One region of the Arthrobacter sp. SLBN-122 genome, then DNA from elsewhere that is predicted to be linked to it. Evidence: predicted binding sites of a transcription regulator. Region 1 holds the regulator's gene; the other holds the start of a gene.

Region 1 (7,336 bases):
GGGCCGGCGGGGGACGTGCTGAAATAGTGTGCAGACTCCATAACTGGCCAGAGTAGTTCCCCTTGCAGCGTAATGGGAAACCGTGCAAAATCCGCTCTGCTAGGCTGGATGGCATGTTCCTGATCTTCGAGTAGCCGGCACGGGCCACGCCCGTCCCGCAGCCTGTCCTCCAGCGACAGCCCGTCCCGCAGCGATGCAGGCCCCCAGCCTTCCGCTTGTGCACCGGCCAGACCCAACTGTCTGTCCCGGCCGCCGGACGATACTCGAAGTCAGCCTCCCGCTGCACTTCCCGCTATTTTCCGGCCCTTTTTGCCTTGCCGCCGTCCTGACGCGGCATCCCCGGCCCCGGCATCGCAGCCGGCCGCCACAAAAACAGGAGAATTGCATGACCGCAGGCCGTCAGCCCAGCGCGAATACGTTCCAACTTCCAACCAATCAGCACTATTCTGGAATTGCCGAATCTTCAAAGGAGACCATGACCAGCCAGCCCAACACCGGTTCCGATCCAGCCGCCCAGGACATGAGTCCGCAGGAGATCCAGGCTGTTATCGACCGGATCCTCGCCAAGGACGTCCCGGCCAAGAATGTCAGCACGCCCGCCGGTGAGGGCAGCGGCAATGGAAAAGCGGTGCTCGGCAAGGCACAGGCTATTTCCCGCCTTGACGAAGAGCACTCAACCTACGACGGCGACCAGCAGGACCTCGAGGAACGGCGCGCCCTGCGCCGCAGGGCAGGCCTGTCCACCGAACTCGAAGACGTCACCGAAGTCGAGTACCGCCAGCTCCGCCTGGAGCGGGTGGTCCTGGCCGGGCTTTGGTCCGAGGGGACCCTTGCGGACGCCGAAAACTCACTGCGTGAGCTGGCGGCCCTCGCCGAGACCGCCGGTTCGGAGGTCCTGGACGGGCTGGTGCAGCGCCGCGACAAGCCGGACCCCGGAACGTTCCTGGGTTCAGGCAAGGCACTCGAACTCAAGGACATTGTCATGTCCACGGGTGCGGACACCGTGGTGGTGGACGCTGAACTGGCGCCTTCGCAGCGCCGTGGCCTTGAGGACATCGTCAAGGTCAAGGTCATCGACCGTACGGCCCTGATCCTTGACATCTTCGCCCAGCACGCCAAGAGCCGCGAAGGCAAGGCCCAGGTGGAGCTGGCGCAGCTGGAGTACCTGCTTCCCCGCCTGCGTGGCTGGGGCGAGTCGATGTCCCGACAGGCCGGTGGCCAGGTGGGCGGCGCGGCCGCCGGCATGGGCTCACGTGGCCCCGGTGAGACCAAGATCGAACTGGACCGGCGCCGGATCCGTACCCGCATGGCGAAGCTGCGGCGTGAAATCGCCGCAATGAAGCCGGCGCGCGAGACCAAACGGGCCAACCGCCGTCGTAATGAAGTGCCCTCCGTGGCAATTGCGGGGTACACCAACGCCGGCAAGTCCTCCCTCCTTAACCGGCTTACGGACGCCGGAGTCCTGGTGGAGAACGCGCTGTTCGCCACCCTGGATCCCACCGTCCGCAAGGCGGAAACCGCTGACGGCCTGGGGTACACCCTGGCCGACACGGTCGGATTCGTCCGTTCGCTGCCCACCCAGCTGGTGGAGGCCTTCCGCTCCACCCTCGAGGAGGTGGCGGACTCGGACCTGATCCTGCACGTGGTGGACGTTTCGCATCCCGACCCGGAAGGACAGATCGCTGCCGTCCGGAAGGTCTTCAGCGAAGTTGATGCCCGCAAGGTGCCGGAGATCATCGTGCTGAACAAGGCCGATGCGGCCGACCCCTTCGTGGTGGAGCGTTTGAAGCAGCGCGAGCCACGCCATGTAGTGGTCTCCGCCCGCACCGGAGAGGGCATTCCGGAACTGCTGAAGGCCATCAGCGAATCGATTCCCCGGCCTTCGGTCAAGATGGACGTGCTCATCCCTTATGACCGCGGAGACCTGATCAGCAAGCTCCACGAGTCCGACGCCGAAATCCTCAACGTGGACCACGTTGAGGCAGGGACCAGGGCTGAGGTGAAGGTCCGCGAGGGCCTGGCGTCCGAACTGGAACCATTCGTCGTCAATGAGTGATCCCGCGGCCGGCGACGCCGCGCAGACGGACGGCGAGCAGTTCGTTATCGAACTGCTCGACCGTGCCGTCGCCGGCATGGGCGGACAAAGCCGCACCGGACAACACGAAATGGCCAGGCAGGTGGCCCGGGCCATCGAAACCGGCAACCACCTGCTGGTCCAGGCCGGCACTGGCACCGGCAAGTCGCTGGCCTACCTGGTGCCGCTGATCGCGCACGCCCTGGAGAGTAACAAGCCGGCGTTGGTGTCCACGGCAACGCTGGCACTGCAAACCCAGATTGTCGGAAGGGACCTGCCGCGGCTGCTGAAGAACATCACTCCGGCCCTGGAAAGACCGGTCAAAGTTGCCCTGGTGAAGGGGCGGTCCAACTACGTCTGCCGCCACAAACTCGAAGGCGGGTTCCCCTCAGAGGAGCCTGCCGAAGGGCAGCTCTTTTCCCTGGGCGAAGACACCAGCGTCCCGCACTTCGCCGCGTCCGTGGGCGGCCCCTCCTCCCAGCTTGGGAAGGAAGTGGTTCGGCTCCGCGAATGGGCGGAGAAAACGGCCACCGGTGACCGGGACGAACTTCTCCCCGGCGTGACAGACCGTGCCTGGCGACAGGTGTCCGTCACCTCCATGGAATGCCTGGGCGCCCAAAGATGCCCCATGGCCGCCGAGTGCTTCAGCGAGCTGGCGCGGCAGGACGCAGCCGAGGCAGACGTGGTGGTGACCAACCATGCCATGCTTGCCGTCAGCGCCTTCGAAGGGCTTGCAGTCCTGCCCGAGTATGACGTCGTGGTGGTGGACGAAGCCCACGAACTCCAGGACCGGGTTACCGGAGCCGTGTCCGGGCAGCTGTCTGTGGCCATGGTCCACGCTGCCGCGTCCGGCGCCCGCAAACATACCGCCATTACCGTCGATGCCTTGAACGCCGCAGCCGACAATCTTGAGCTGGCCCTTGCCGGCGCGCCGAACGGCCTGCTCCCCAACGGCCTGAATGATGAACAGCTGGACTGCATCGACCAGCTTCGGGAGGCGTGCCGCGCCGCATTGTCGGATTCCAAAGGGGACAGCAACACCACTGCCGATGGCGGCCGGCAGCTGGCGCGGTCCCGGCTCATGCTCATCCTGGAACTGTGCGAGCGTCTGATCGCTGCCAGGGAAAACCGGGAAGTCGTCTGGTTTTCCCGTGCCGGCACCTTCGACCCAGGCCAGGGATACACGCAGCCTGACGACAACGCGCCGGTGCTGATCAACATCGCACCGCTTTCCGTTGCTGGAAGGTTGCGGGAAGGGCTCTTCGCCGGGCACACCGTCGTCTTGACGTCCGCGACGCTGGCGATTGGTTCCGCTTTCGAGCCAGCTGCCGGTGGACTGGGCCTCATCGGGGAGGGCGCACCCAGCTGGACGGGCGTGGACGTGGGCTCTCCCTTCGATTACCCCAAGCAGGGCATCCTCTATGTGGCCGGCCACCTGCCAAAACCCGCCCGCGGCGTTTCCCCCGAGGCGCTGGAGGAACTGGAGGCGCTTATCAAAGCGTCGGGCGGCGGTGCTCTGTGCCTGTTTTCATCGCGCCGGGCGGCCGAAGAGGCCGCCGACGCCCTCCGGCCCAAGCTCGACGTGACTGTCCTCTGCCAGGGCGAATCCACCATGACTGCCCTGGTCAAGCAGTTCGCCGACGAACCGGACACCTGCCTTTTCGGGACGATGTCCCTGTGGCAGGGGGTTGATGTTCCGGGAGGCTCCTGCCGCCTTGTAGTGATCGACCGCATACCGTTCCCGAGGCCGGACGATCCGCTGATGACGGCGCGTTCACGTGCCGTGGCGCAGGCCGGCGGGAACGGCTTCATGTCGGTGTCGGCCACGCACGCCGCCATCCGGCTGGCCCAGGGCGCCGGCCGGCTGATCCGGTCCACCGGAGACAAAGGTGTGGTGGCCGTTCTGGATTCCCGGCTGGCCACTGAACGCTATGCCGGCTTCCTGCGGGGAGCGCTCCCGCCGTTCTGGGCCACCACGGACCGCAGCAAGGCGCTGGCCGCGTTGACCAGGCTTGGAGCGGACGCGGCCAGATAGTTGACGCCCAGGGACAACTCCCCAGTAAACGTCCGGACCGCTGGCCAAAGATGAAGGTGGCCGGTGGATCCTTGGCTAAAGGAAACGGCTAAAGGGAACGCAGGACCGAGACCACTTTGCCCATGATGGTGGCGTGGTCTCCCAGGATGGGTTCGTACTGGGTGTTCTGGGGGAGCAGCCAGGTGTGGCCGTCGCGCTGGCGGAACGTCTTGACGGTTGCCTCGTCATCGAGCAGGGCCGCAACGATGTCCCCGTTGGCAGCGTCCGCCTGGCGCCTCACCACCACCCAGTCACCGTCACAGATGGCCGCGTCCACCATGGAATCGCCCGCCACCCTGAGCATGAACAGTTCACCCTGGCCAACGAGCTGGCGGGGGAGCGGCATGACGTCCTCGACGAGTTGCTCGGCAAGGATGGGGCCGCCGGCAGCAATCCGGCCAACCAGCGGAACCATGGCCGTATCAAGAGCGGTGGGCAGTTCCGTCACCGTGGCTCCGCTGCCCTGGGCCTGAGGTGCAGGAGATGTGCCTGCTGCCTTGCCGCCGCCGCCGTCCAGCGTGAGGGGCATCAGGACTTCCATGGCGCGCGGCCGCTTGGGGTCGCGCCGCAGGTAACCCAGCTTTTCCAGTTGCGAGAGCTGGTGGGTCACGCTGGAGAGGCTCGCGAGGCCCACGGTGTCGCCGATTTCGCGCATGGAGGGCGGGTACCCGTTTTCATTGACTGAGCGCTGGATTGTTTCGAGGATCTTCTTCTGCCGCGGCGTCAAACCCTTTGCCGTCTTCTTCGATTGCGGGGCGGTCCTGCCCCCGGCGGCTGCTGCTGCCATATTCGCCAATGCCTTTCGCTTGCCGCCGGATCTTCCAGGAGCACTGTTGCCCAGCACCCCCTGAAGGACTGCCACTGTCATTGTCAGACCCTGCTGTTCAACTTCAGTGGTGGTTGTTCTGTGATTTCAAAGCTAGGCCAGCCACATGGGTTTTTCAAACATTTGTTCTAGCGAGTCTCGACATTATTCGTTGATAGGTGCTAAAACTAAACAAGCAAAGTTCGAACATGTGTTCTAACCAGTGCATGCCCTATTCGAAGACGTAGCCGGAAGAAGTTAAGTGGCGCGGAATGAATCGAGGGGCGGTTGGCTGGGCGGACACCCGGGCAGCACGGCAGGTCCAGGAGGGCTCAGTTCATGTCAGCTATATCTCTTCACCAGGTTTCACTCCCGCAGGCGGTTTCCCTGCAGGGGCGGAAGACTTCAAAGCGCTCGATTTCGTCAAGCAGCGCCCGCCCCTCAGCAGCACCTTTGCGGCTCACACGACGGGGGCAGGTCGTCCTGATCGGAGTTCCGCTTGTGCTACTCGCCGTCCTCCTGATGTCCCTGGCCGGACTCTTCAACTCGCCGGCCAAGGCTTCCGATTCCGCTGCGGACCTGGCCGTGACGCCCACGGTTACGGTAACGGTGCAGGGCGGGCAGTCGCTGTGGTCCATTGCCGGGGCCGTTGCTCCAGACCGGGATGCCCGGGACGTGGTGGCAGATATCGTCCAGCTCAACAACCTTTCCGCCGGCGCCGTCCTGCCTGGTCAGCAACTGTTCGTCCCTACGCGCTAAGGGGATGCGGGCGTCAGTCCTGGTAGAAACCCGGGCAATTGCCCGCCACGCCCTTGGCGAACAGCACCCGTCACATTTTCCGGTGGTTGTCCCGGCAACTAAACTGTTCAGGTGAACGACCAGCTAGAACGTCTGAACCGGCTTCCCCTCCGCAGCAATCTTCGTGGGCTGACCCCTTACGGGGCACCCCAACTGGACGTCCCCATCCTGCTGAATGTCAATGAGAACACTCATGGTGTTCCGGCGGACGTGCGTGCCGCCATCAGCGCCGCCGTCACGGAGGCTGCTGCAGGGCTCAACCGCTATCCTGACCGCGAGTTCACCGAACTGCGGAAAGCATTGGCGGAATACCTGGGGCACGGGCTTGACGAAACCAACCTTTGGGCAGCCAATGGCTCCAACGAGGTGCTGCAGCAGATCCTGCAGGCTTTTGGCGGGCCGGGACGCACCGCCCTCGGCTTCCCGCCCACGTACTCCATGTACCCTCTGCTGGCCAGCGGAACGGACACCGAGTACATCACGGGTCAACGTGCGGAAGGCTATGACCTTAGCGCAGAGTCCGCCGCCCGGCAGGTCAAGGAACTGCAGCCGAACATCGTCTTCCTCTGCTCGCCCAACAATCCCACCGGAACCGGCTTGGGACTGGACGTCGTGGAGGCTGTCTACGAGGCTGGCGAGGCAAGCCAGGCCATTGTGATCGTGGATGAGGCCTACCACGAGTTCGCCCACGACGGGACTCCCAGCGCCCTGACCCTGTTGCCCGGACGGGAGCGGCTCATCGTTTCCCGGACCATGAGCAAGGCCTTCGCACTGGCCGGCGCCCGGCTTGGCTACATGGCGGCCGCCCCGGAGGTCACCGACGCGCTGCGGCTGGTGCGCCTGCCGTACCACCTGTCCGCGATCACCCAGGCAACGGCCCTGGCCGCCCTCCAACACCGTGAAGCGCTGATGGCTGATGTCCAGGATATCAAGGAGCAGCGCGACCGGATCGTGACGGAACTGACCCGGATGGGCCTCGCCCCGGCCGCGTCGGACTCCAACTACGTGTTTTTCGGGGGCCTGGAAAACCCGCACCAGGTCTGGCAGGAGCTCTTGGATGCGGGCGTCCTCATCCGCGACGTGGGAATCCCCGGCCACCTTCGGGTCACGGCAGGCACTGAGGCGGAAACCACAGCCTTCCTTACGTCCCTGGAGCGCATCCTTGCGGGCCAGGCCGCGCTTCCCGCCTAGACTTGATACAGCGGCGCTGGACGCCTTGAACCTCTTCCTCTCGCACAAAGGATCCTCACCATGAGTCCCACCGGATCGAATACGGCTGCGGCCCGGACCGCCCGCATGGAGCGTGCCACCAGCGAGTCCTCCGTACTCGTGGAGATCAACCTCGACGGCACCGGCGTATCGGACATCGATACTTCCGTGCCGTTCTACGACCACATGCTCACGGCCCTGTGCAAGCACTCCCTGATCGACATGACGGTCAAGGCCACGGGCGACACCCACATCGACGTCCACCACACAGTGGAGGACGTGGCCATTACCTTCGGTGAGGTGCTGCGGACCGCCCTGGGCAACAAGGCCGGGATCCGCCGGTTCGGCGAAGCCACCGTGCCGCTGGACGAAGCGC
Region 2 (7,336 bases), 1.5 Mb from region 1:
AGGTCGTGCGACTTTTCGTTGGTGGTCAGCACGGAGAACACGGTGATGGGCGCTTCGTCCAGGTCCACGAACGCCATGACGCGGAAACCGAGGGCCTCGTTGTACCACTTGGCGAAGCCGCGGACATCCGAGGAGGCAACGGTGACGTGGTCCAGGAAGCGGGGGGCAGCGGCGTGGCTGCTGCGGCGTTCCGGGCGGTCCGGGTAGGTGGACTCGAAGCCGGGCTCGGCCACGAACTTTTCCACGTCGTAGAACAGGCGCATGTGGTGGCCGTAAGGACCGGTGAATTCGTAGGCCTTGCCGTAGCCATGGCCGCCGGCGGTCCAGATGCCCTGCACGCCGGTGGCTTCGATGCGCTGGGCGGCTGCTTCAAGGGCTGCCTGTGAGTTGGTGCGCCAAGCCATCCGGCCCAGGGAAGCTTCCGGGCCTTCCGTGATAACGAGGCTGTAGCGGTAGTAGTCGCCCCAGCAGCGGAGGTAGACGTTGCCGTCCACGCGGTCGATGATGCGCATGCCGAACTTTTCCTCGTAGAACCGTGCCGAAGCTTCGACGTCCGGGGCGGTGATCTCGAGGTGGGCAAGATGGGAGAGCGGAGTTTCCACGTTGAAGTCCTTCTGGTTACTGGCTGCTGTTGGTTTGGTGCAGGTCCTGTAACCACTGTGAGGCACTTCATATATTCGGGGAAGACGACCTTTTCGATATCAACTATTTGTCACACCGATAGCGGCGGACTTCCGAAGTCAGGCGTCAGATCGATTGCTCCGTAAATGCCGTTCTGAGGGTTCAAAAGGACATCTACGGAGCAATCGATGGGGGTGCTACTACTCCTTACAGCTGTGGCACGCAGGGGCCGGTCCCCAGCAGGGCGAGCCCGGCGCGGTCACCCGCCGCGAAGTCTGTAACGCCCATGTTTTCGGCGTACATGAGTTGCGTCGGATCCTTAACATGGTCGAGGCCCAGGACGTGTCCCAGCTCGTGCATGATGACCGCGCGCACCTCTGCCGCACCCTGCGGCCGGCTGGCAAGGATATCGGCAAGATCAGGTGCGTCAAGGCGCACCTGGCCCGCGGCGAGGACCAGCGGCAGCAACGGCTGCCCGGCGGCCTGTGCGTAGCCGCTTCCGCCGAGTCCGGCAACGTCTCCCGCAAGGGCGTGACTTTCGTCAGGCGTCGACCAGGCGATCAGCACGGGCGCCCACCGCTTCCCATAGCGGTCAGGCTGGAATGCCTGTCGATCATCGCTGGGAGCCTCTGCAGTGGTTCCGTCATACACAAACTGCAGGCCGGATGCCTGGGAAGCTGCTGCTACTGCTTCCCGGATCAGGGTGTCTCCCCCCGCCAGGGCGTTGTCCGGCCGGACAACGTAATGGACCGGGCGGCACGGATCGTAAGCGACCAGGGGCTGGCCTGCTTTGGGTGACTCCTGCAGTACATAGGCAGTGGAGCCTGTGCTTGCCGGCGGGGTGCCCAGGGGCGAGGAAGCCGCCTCATACCCCGGTGGCGGGACTTTCGCTCCAGGGAGATAGGGAGCCGCAAGGGGAAGAATCACGCGGTCGAAAAGCGTCGGTGTGAAGTACAGGCACACAACGACGGCGATCCCGACTGTGGTTCTGAACCGTACCGACCGCCCGGCCGGACGCGGCTTCCTGTACCACCGGTGTGTCTTCTTCCGTTGCGTTGCGGTGGGCTCGGAACTCCGCCACGGTGCAGGCGTCGCGGCCTTGCCGAACGCCTCGTCGATGGCCCACTGGGGGATCCGCCCGCTGGGGGAACGCCGGACAGCAGGCGGTGCGAATTCACCGGAATTTTCTGGCCGCGTATTGCTGTTCTTCCCAAAGCCGGTCACCGGCATCCCCCTAAGCCCTGCCGCCCGCCGCCGGGCAACCCCATTAGCGTAGCGGCGGGCTGCCAGCCCTGGCACTGCAAAAGCGCAGGATTTCCGCAGGAATCGATTGCTCCGTAAATGCCGTTCTGAGCGTTCAAAAGGACATTTACGGAGCAATCGATGGGGGTGTCACTACTCCTTGCCCAGTCCCGCCGCGGACGTCTTCTCACCCGAGACGCTGTTGAGTGCCCGCAGGTCAAAGATCCCGTTGATGTCCGCCTGCTTTGTGGTGCCGGCAGTCACGCCGTCGGCCAGGAGCTTCTGGTAGGTCCCGGCCAGGGGGTCCACCGTGAAGACAATGTTCTTGAGGGACCGGTCAATGACGTCGGCCTTTAGTTCGGCACCGGCCGCTTCCTTGAGCGCGGCGTTGATGGCCGTGGCCTTTTCGCCGGCTGGTGCGGCGTTCAGCCACTCAACCGACTTCACGTGGCCCTTCAGCAGGGCTTTGACAGTGTCAGGGTGGTCGGAGGCGAACTTCTGGTTCACGATCAGGATGGTGGTAGGAAACTCTCCCGGCTTACCGGACAACGAGCCGTCCCACAGGTCCTTTTCATCCACCAGAACCTTCGCTCCAGCTGTCAGCACCAGGCGCGACGCCCACGGCTCAGGCAACCACGCGCCGTCGAGCTTTCCGTCCTGGAACAGCTTCAGGGTCTGGGCGTTCTCCGTGGGGTTGATGGCGACGTCCCCGCTGCCGTCCACGTTGGTCTTGTAGCCCTGTGAGGTGAGCCAGGCCCGGAGCGCGACGTCCTGCGTACCGCCGAGCTGCGGCGATGCGAGTGTCTTGCCCCTGAGGTCGGCGGGGGAGTTTATCTCCGGCTTCACCACCAGCTGCGCGCCGCCGGCCGCGGCGCCGGCGATGATCTTCACTGATGCGCCCTGGCTCTTGACGAAGGAGTTGATGGCCGGGTTGGGGCCGATGTAGGTGGCGTCAATGGCGCCTGCGTTCAGTGCTTCGATGGCTGCGGGGCCGGCGTTGAACACCTGGGTGCTGAGCTTGGTACTGCCCAGTTCATCGGCGATCAAACCCTTGCTGACCCCCACCAGGGCCGGCGCGTGGGTGACGTTGCCGAAGTAGCCGAGCTTCAGCTCTGCGGCGGGGTGGCCGGCCGGGGCCACATCGGCTGCCGGTGCTTGAGTGCTGTTGTTGACGGCGGAGGCGACGGCGGCGCCCCCGCCGATGAGGGCGAGGGCCGCTGCCGCGACGCCGATCTTCAGGCCGAGGGGCCGTTTGGGTTTGGCTGATTGTCCGGCGACGATGCGGGTTGAGGCCTGCTGGTTTTGCGGACTGATGTCCTGCGGGTTTGCCATGGGGAATTCCTTTGCTGGGGCGGATGCTGAGACGAGGTTACGGAGCGCCCAGCGGACCCACAATCATTCATGTCGCAGTGGTTCACGCAGCGACGCGAAGCCTCAACGTGGCGTCGCAGGGCGTCAAAAACCGTCGCGAAACGTCGTTATCCGGATCATGGCAGTTGCCCGCCTTGATTTGCCCGCCGTACTTGTGGGTACGTGCAGGTCATGGGGACTTTGGAAAACTAACAAGGAGACATCATGTTGCTTTGGATCGCTATTGTTATCGCCGTTCTCTGGCTTCTCGGCCTTCTGACGAACATCGGTGGTGGGCTTATCCACATACTTTTGGTTGTTGCCGTGGTTGTCCTCATCTTCCATTTCATCCAGGGCAGGTCGCGGGTATAGATGCGAAGGGGCGTCCCGCCGCCGGCTATGGTGCCTGCGGCGGGACGCCAAGACTCAGGCGGCCTTGACTCGCGGCAGTTCGTCCCAGTGGGTGGTGTAGCGGGGCGAATGCATCTCCCTTTTCATGGTCCAGTCCAGGCCCGACCTGATGCCCGCATGCCCTAAGCCAATGGACCCGCGCCCGAACCGGCGGCTCACGTCCTCAAGCAGCGGCCCGATGGCGCGTTCCTCGTGCCGGTTCTCGAAGATCTCCAGCGGGGGCTGGTTTCCGGTGGGCCGCAGGTCGGTGAGCATCAGGCCGGCCTTGGCGTATTTCAGGCCGTCCCTGATGCTGGGAAGCAGCGCCTGGGCCGCCTTGGTGAGCAGGAGCGGATCCGCCGTGGGCATGGGCAATGAGACACAGACCGAAGGATGGTGCTGTTCGTGGTCCCGGAAGGGTGACGTGGCAGCGAACGCCGTCAGGACTTTCGCCTGGAGTCCGTGCTTGGAAAGCCTGGCGCTCGCCTGCTGCCCATAGATGCTGAGTACCTCCCGCAGGCCGGCCGCGGTGGTCACCGGCGTGGCGAAGGACCGGGAAAAGATCAGCTGGTCGCGGCCGATGCGCTCCTCCTCCATGGGGATGCAGGGGGTGCCGCGCAGTTCGAGGACCGTCCGCATGAGCACCACCGAGAACTTGTCCCTGATGGCCACCGGATCCGCCCGGACCAGGTCCAGCACGGTGAAGATCCCTAAGACGTTGAGCCGCTTCATCAGCCGGCCGGCGATGCCCCAGACCTCGTCCACCGGCAACCGGGCCATGAGTGCCTCGCGCACATCAGCGGGGACCGACTCCCAAAGGCAGACCCCTCCGAAGGCGGCGTTGTTCTTGGCCCACTTGTTACACAGCTTCGCGAGGGTTTTGGTGGGTGCAATGCCGACGCACACCGGCACCCCCACATGCCGCCGCACTGCCTCCTTCATCCTGCGGCCCAGGGCCAGCAGTTCCTCCGGTCCGCCCTTCACGCCCAGGAACGCCTCGTCGATGCTGTACACCTCAAGCCAGGCGGAGTACCGGCCCAGCAGTTCCATCACCCGCGAGCTGATGTCCCCGTAGAGCTCATAGTTGCTGGACTTGGCCACCAGACCCCACTCTTTGGCCCGCGGAGCCAGCTTGAACCAGGGCTCCCCGGTGGCAATGCCCAGCGCCTTGGCCTCGGGGGAGCGGGTCACGGCGCAGCCGTCATTGTTGGACAGCACCACCAGGGGGCGCCCCTCCAGGGAGGGATCGAACGCGCGCTCCGCGGAGGCGTAGAAGCAGTTGACGTCGACATGGGCAATCTGCGGCATCCGCCGCATGAGTGCGGGCCTAGGCATGGCGTGCCTCAGACATGGTGCAGGCACCTGGTGGCGACACCCCAGATGGTCAGCTCGGACAGTGCGGGGACGTGGATGTCCGGGTATTTCGGGTTCTCCGCCTGCAGCACCACGCCCGTGCGGGTGACGCGGAGGCGCTTCACCGTCAGTTCCCCGTCCAGCACCGCGATCACCACGCACCCGTCCCTGGGTTCCAGTGCCCGGTTGACGATCAATTCATCGCCGTCACTGATGCCGGCGCCCTCCATGGAGTCCCCGGTGACCCGGACCACGAACGTGCTGGTGATGTCCTTGATGAGGTGCGCGTTCAGGTCGATCCGGCCGTCGAAGTAGTCCTGCGCCGGCGACGGAAACCCTGCCGCCACCGCCACAGGGGAGATCAGCACCGAGAACAACGAGGCGCCCGCATCTATCACGCGGGGACCGATAATAACGCCCACAACACACCCTTATTCGAATATATGTTCGATAGCTTCAGTGTAGCCCCGGGCGCTGACAACCGGCATCCGCCCGGGGGCCGGGGTGCTCCGCAGGGGAGTACGCGGCGGCCGGCAGCCCACGTAGACTGGCAGGATGCGGCTGGTAGCAAGCGATATCGACGGAACGATCCTTGGGCACGATGGTAAAATCAGCCCCCGCACTATCCGCGCCTTCCACGCCTGCCGCAATGCCGGCGTCGAGCTTGTCTTCGTTACGGGGCGCCCGCCCCGGTGGCTGCACCCCCTCGAGGAGCAGCTGGGCCACACGGGACGGGTGATCTGCTCCAACGGCGCCGTGGTCTGGGACCTCGAGGCGGACCGGCTGGTTTCCGCCCGCACCCTCGCCATCGGCAACGTCCTGGAAGCCCGGCGCATCATCAAGACGCTCCGTCCCGCCGCCTTGTTCGCCGCGGAAACACTTACCGGATTCCACCTGGAACCGGGCTTCATCGAAAACGAATCCAGCGAACTGCTGGCCGAGTTCACTCCCGCGCCGCTGAAGGACACCCTCACGGGCGACGATTCAGTGGTCAAATTCCTTGCCATCATCCGCGACGGCACGCCCGATGATTTCCTGGCGGAGGTGGCGCCCGCCGTCGAACATCTGGCCGCCACCACGCACTCCTCGCCGGGTGTCCCCATGCTGGAGCTCTCCCTGCCCGGGGTCAACAAGGCCGTCACCCTGGCTGAGTACGCCTCGGCCCTGGGCATTGACGCCGCGGACGTGGTGGCCTTCGGCGACATGCCCAACGACATTGAGATGCTGCGGTGGGCCGGCCACGGCTATGCCATGGCCAGCGGCCATCCGGAGGCCATCCGGGCGGCGGGGCAGCAGGCGCCGCATTTTGACGACGACGGCGTGGCCCAGGTTCTGGAGGCAAGGCTCGCCTCCCTGGGCGTCCAGTTCTCCTGATTCCCGCTACCCCTATATTCACGGCTCCCGCTCACCTGGCGTTTACCTTCCAGCCGTAGCGTGAAGCGTGGAAGGCAGGCACTTCGCACGCCGGCTCACAGGGGGCAACATGGCAAGAAACGTCAAGCAGCACGTGGCTGATGGGCCGCTGCGCAAAGCAACGCCCGCGCCACACTGGAAGCAGCTGCGCCAGGGCGACCGCGTCCGGGTCCTGTTCTCGCCGGGGTTTGAAGCCGGCGGCGTGGTGGACACCATCACGGCAGACCACACGGCCGTCTGGGTGCACCTGGACGGCGGCCGCGGCCGGACCCTGCTGCACTGCGGGGATGGGGTGGACATTGTTCCGTGCGGGGAGACTGCCTGCCGGGACTGACCGGCAGGTCCGGGGTACGCTCGCAGTGTGACCCTGCCCTTTTTCGAGCACAAGGACGACGCCGGGCGGCAGCTTCCCATCGCCATGGCCCACCGCGGGTTCTCGGCCGAGGGGCTGGAAAACTCCATGGCCGCGTTCCGCTCCGGCGTCGAACTCGGTTTCCGGTACCTCGAAACGGACGTGCACACCACGGCCGACGGCGTCCTGCTGCTCTTCCACGATGAAACCCTGGACCGGGTGACCGACGGCCGGGGGCGTGTCGCGGAGCTGCCGGCCGCCGACGTCGCGAAGGCGCGGATCAACGGCCGCGAGCCCATCCCCACCTTCGATGAGCTGGTGACCCAACTGCCCCACGCCAGGCTGAACCTGGACGTTAAAGACTGGAATTCCGTCCAGAGCACTGCCGCGGCCATCGAGCGGCACCAGGCGCACCAGCGGGTGCTGGTCACCAGTTTTTCGGACCGCCGGCGGCGGGCGGTGCTGAGACTGCTCAGCCGGCCGGTCGCCTCATCGGCCGGCGTGGCCTCCAGCGCCCTCTTCACCCTGTTGGGCCCGGTGCTTCCGCGCCCGTTGTTTCGCCGGCTCATGCGCCGGGTGCTTCGGGACGTGCACGCGCTCCAGGTCCCCGTCCGC

Evidence for each region. Region 1 encodes LexA, which represses DNA repair genes until DNA is damaged. Its sites were predicted from a motif close to TCGAACANNTGTTCGA; they were not measured.
Region 2: the regulator LexA is predicted to act here: its motif matches at 5,392-5,407, upstream of FBY36_RS09885 (LexA family protein).

Annotation. Positions count from the first base shown of each region.
Region 1 is NZ_VFMS01000001.1:3,570,798-3,578,133, forward strand. It holds gene FBY36_RS16440 (class I SAM-dependent methyltransferase) at 1-41, opposite strand, end outside; gene hflX (GTPase HflX) at 476-2,056, shown strand; gene FBY36_RS16450 (ATP-dependent DNA helicase) at 2,049-4,109, shown strand; gene lexA (transcriptional repressor LexA) at 4,198-4,935, opposite strand; gene FBY36_RS16460 (LysM peptidoglycan-binding domain-containing protein) at 5,371-5,712, shown strand; gene FBY36_RS16465 (histidinol-phosphate transaminase) at 5,824-6,942, shown strand; gene hisB (imidazoleglycerol-phosphate dehydratase HisB) at 7,003-7,336, shown strand, end outside.
Region 2 is NZ_VFMS01000001.1:2,113,142-2,120,477, forward strand. It holds gene FBY36_RS09860 (VOC family protein) at 1-602, opposite strand, end outside; gene FBY36_RS09865 (matrixin family metalloprotease) at 829-1,548, opposite strand; gene FBY36_RS09870 (ABC transporter substrate-binding protein) at 2,017-3,195, opposite strand; gene FBY36_RS09875 (lmo0937 family membrane protein) at 3,439-3,585, shown strand; gene FBY36_RS09880 (Y-family DNA polymerase) at 3,640-4,938, opposite strand; gene FBY36_RS09885 (LexA family protein) at 4,947-5,378, opposite strand; gene FBY36_RS09890 (HAD family hydrolase) at 5,512-6,330, shown strand; gene FBY36_RS09895 (hypothetical protein) at 6,440-6,703, shown strand; gene FBY36_RS09900 (glycerophosphodiester phosphodiesterase family protein) at 6,731-7,336, shown strand, end outside.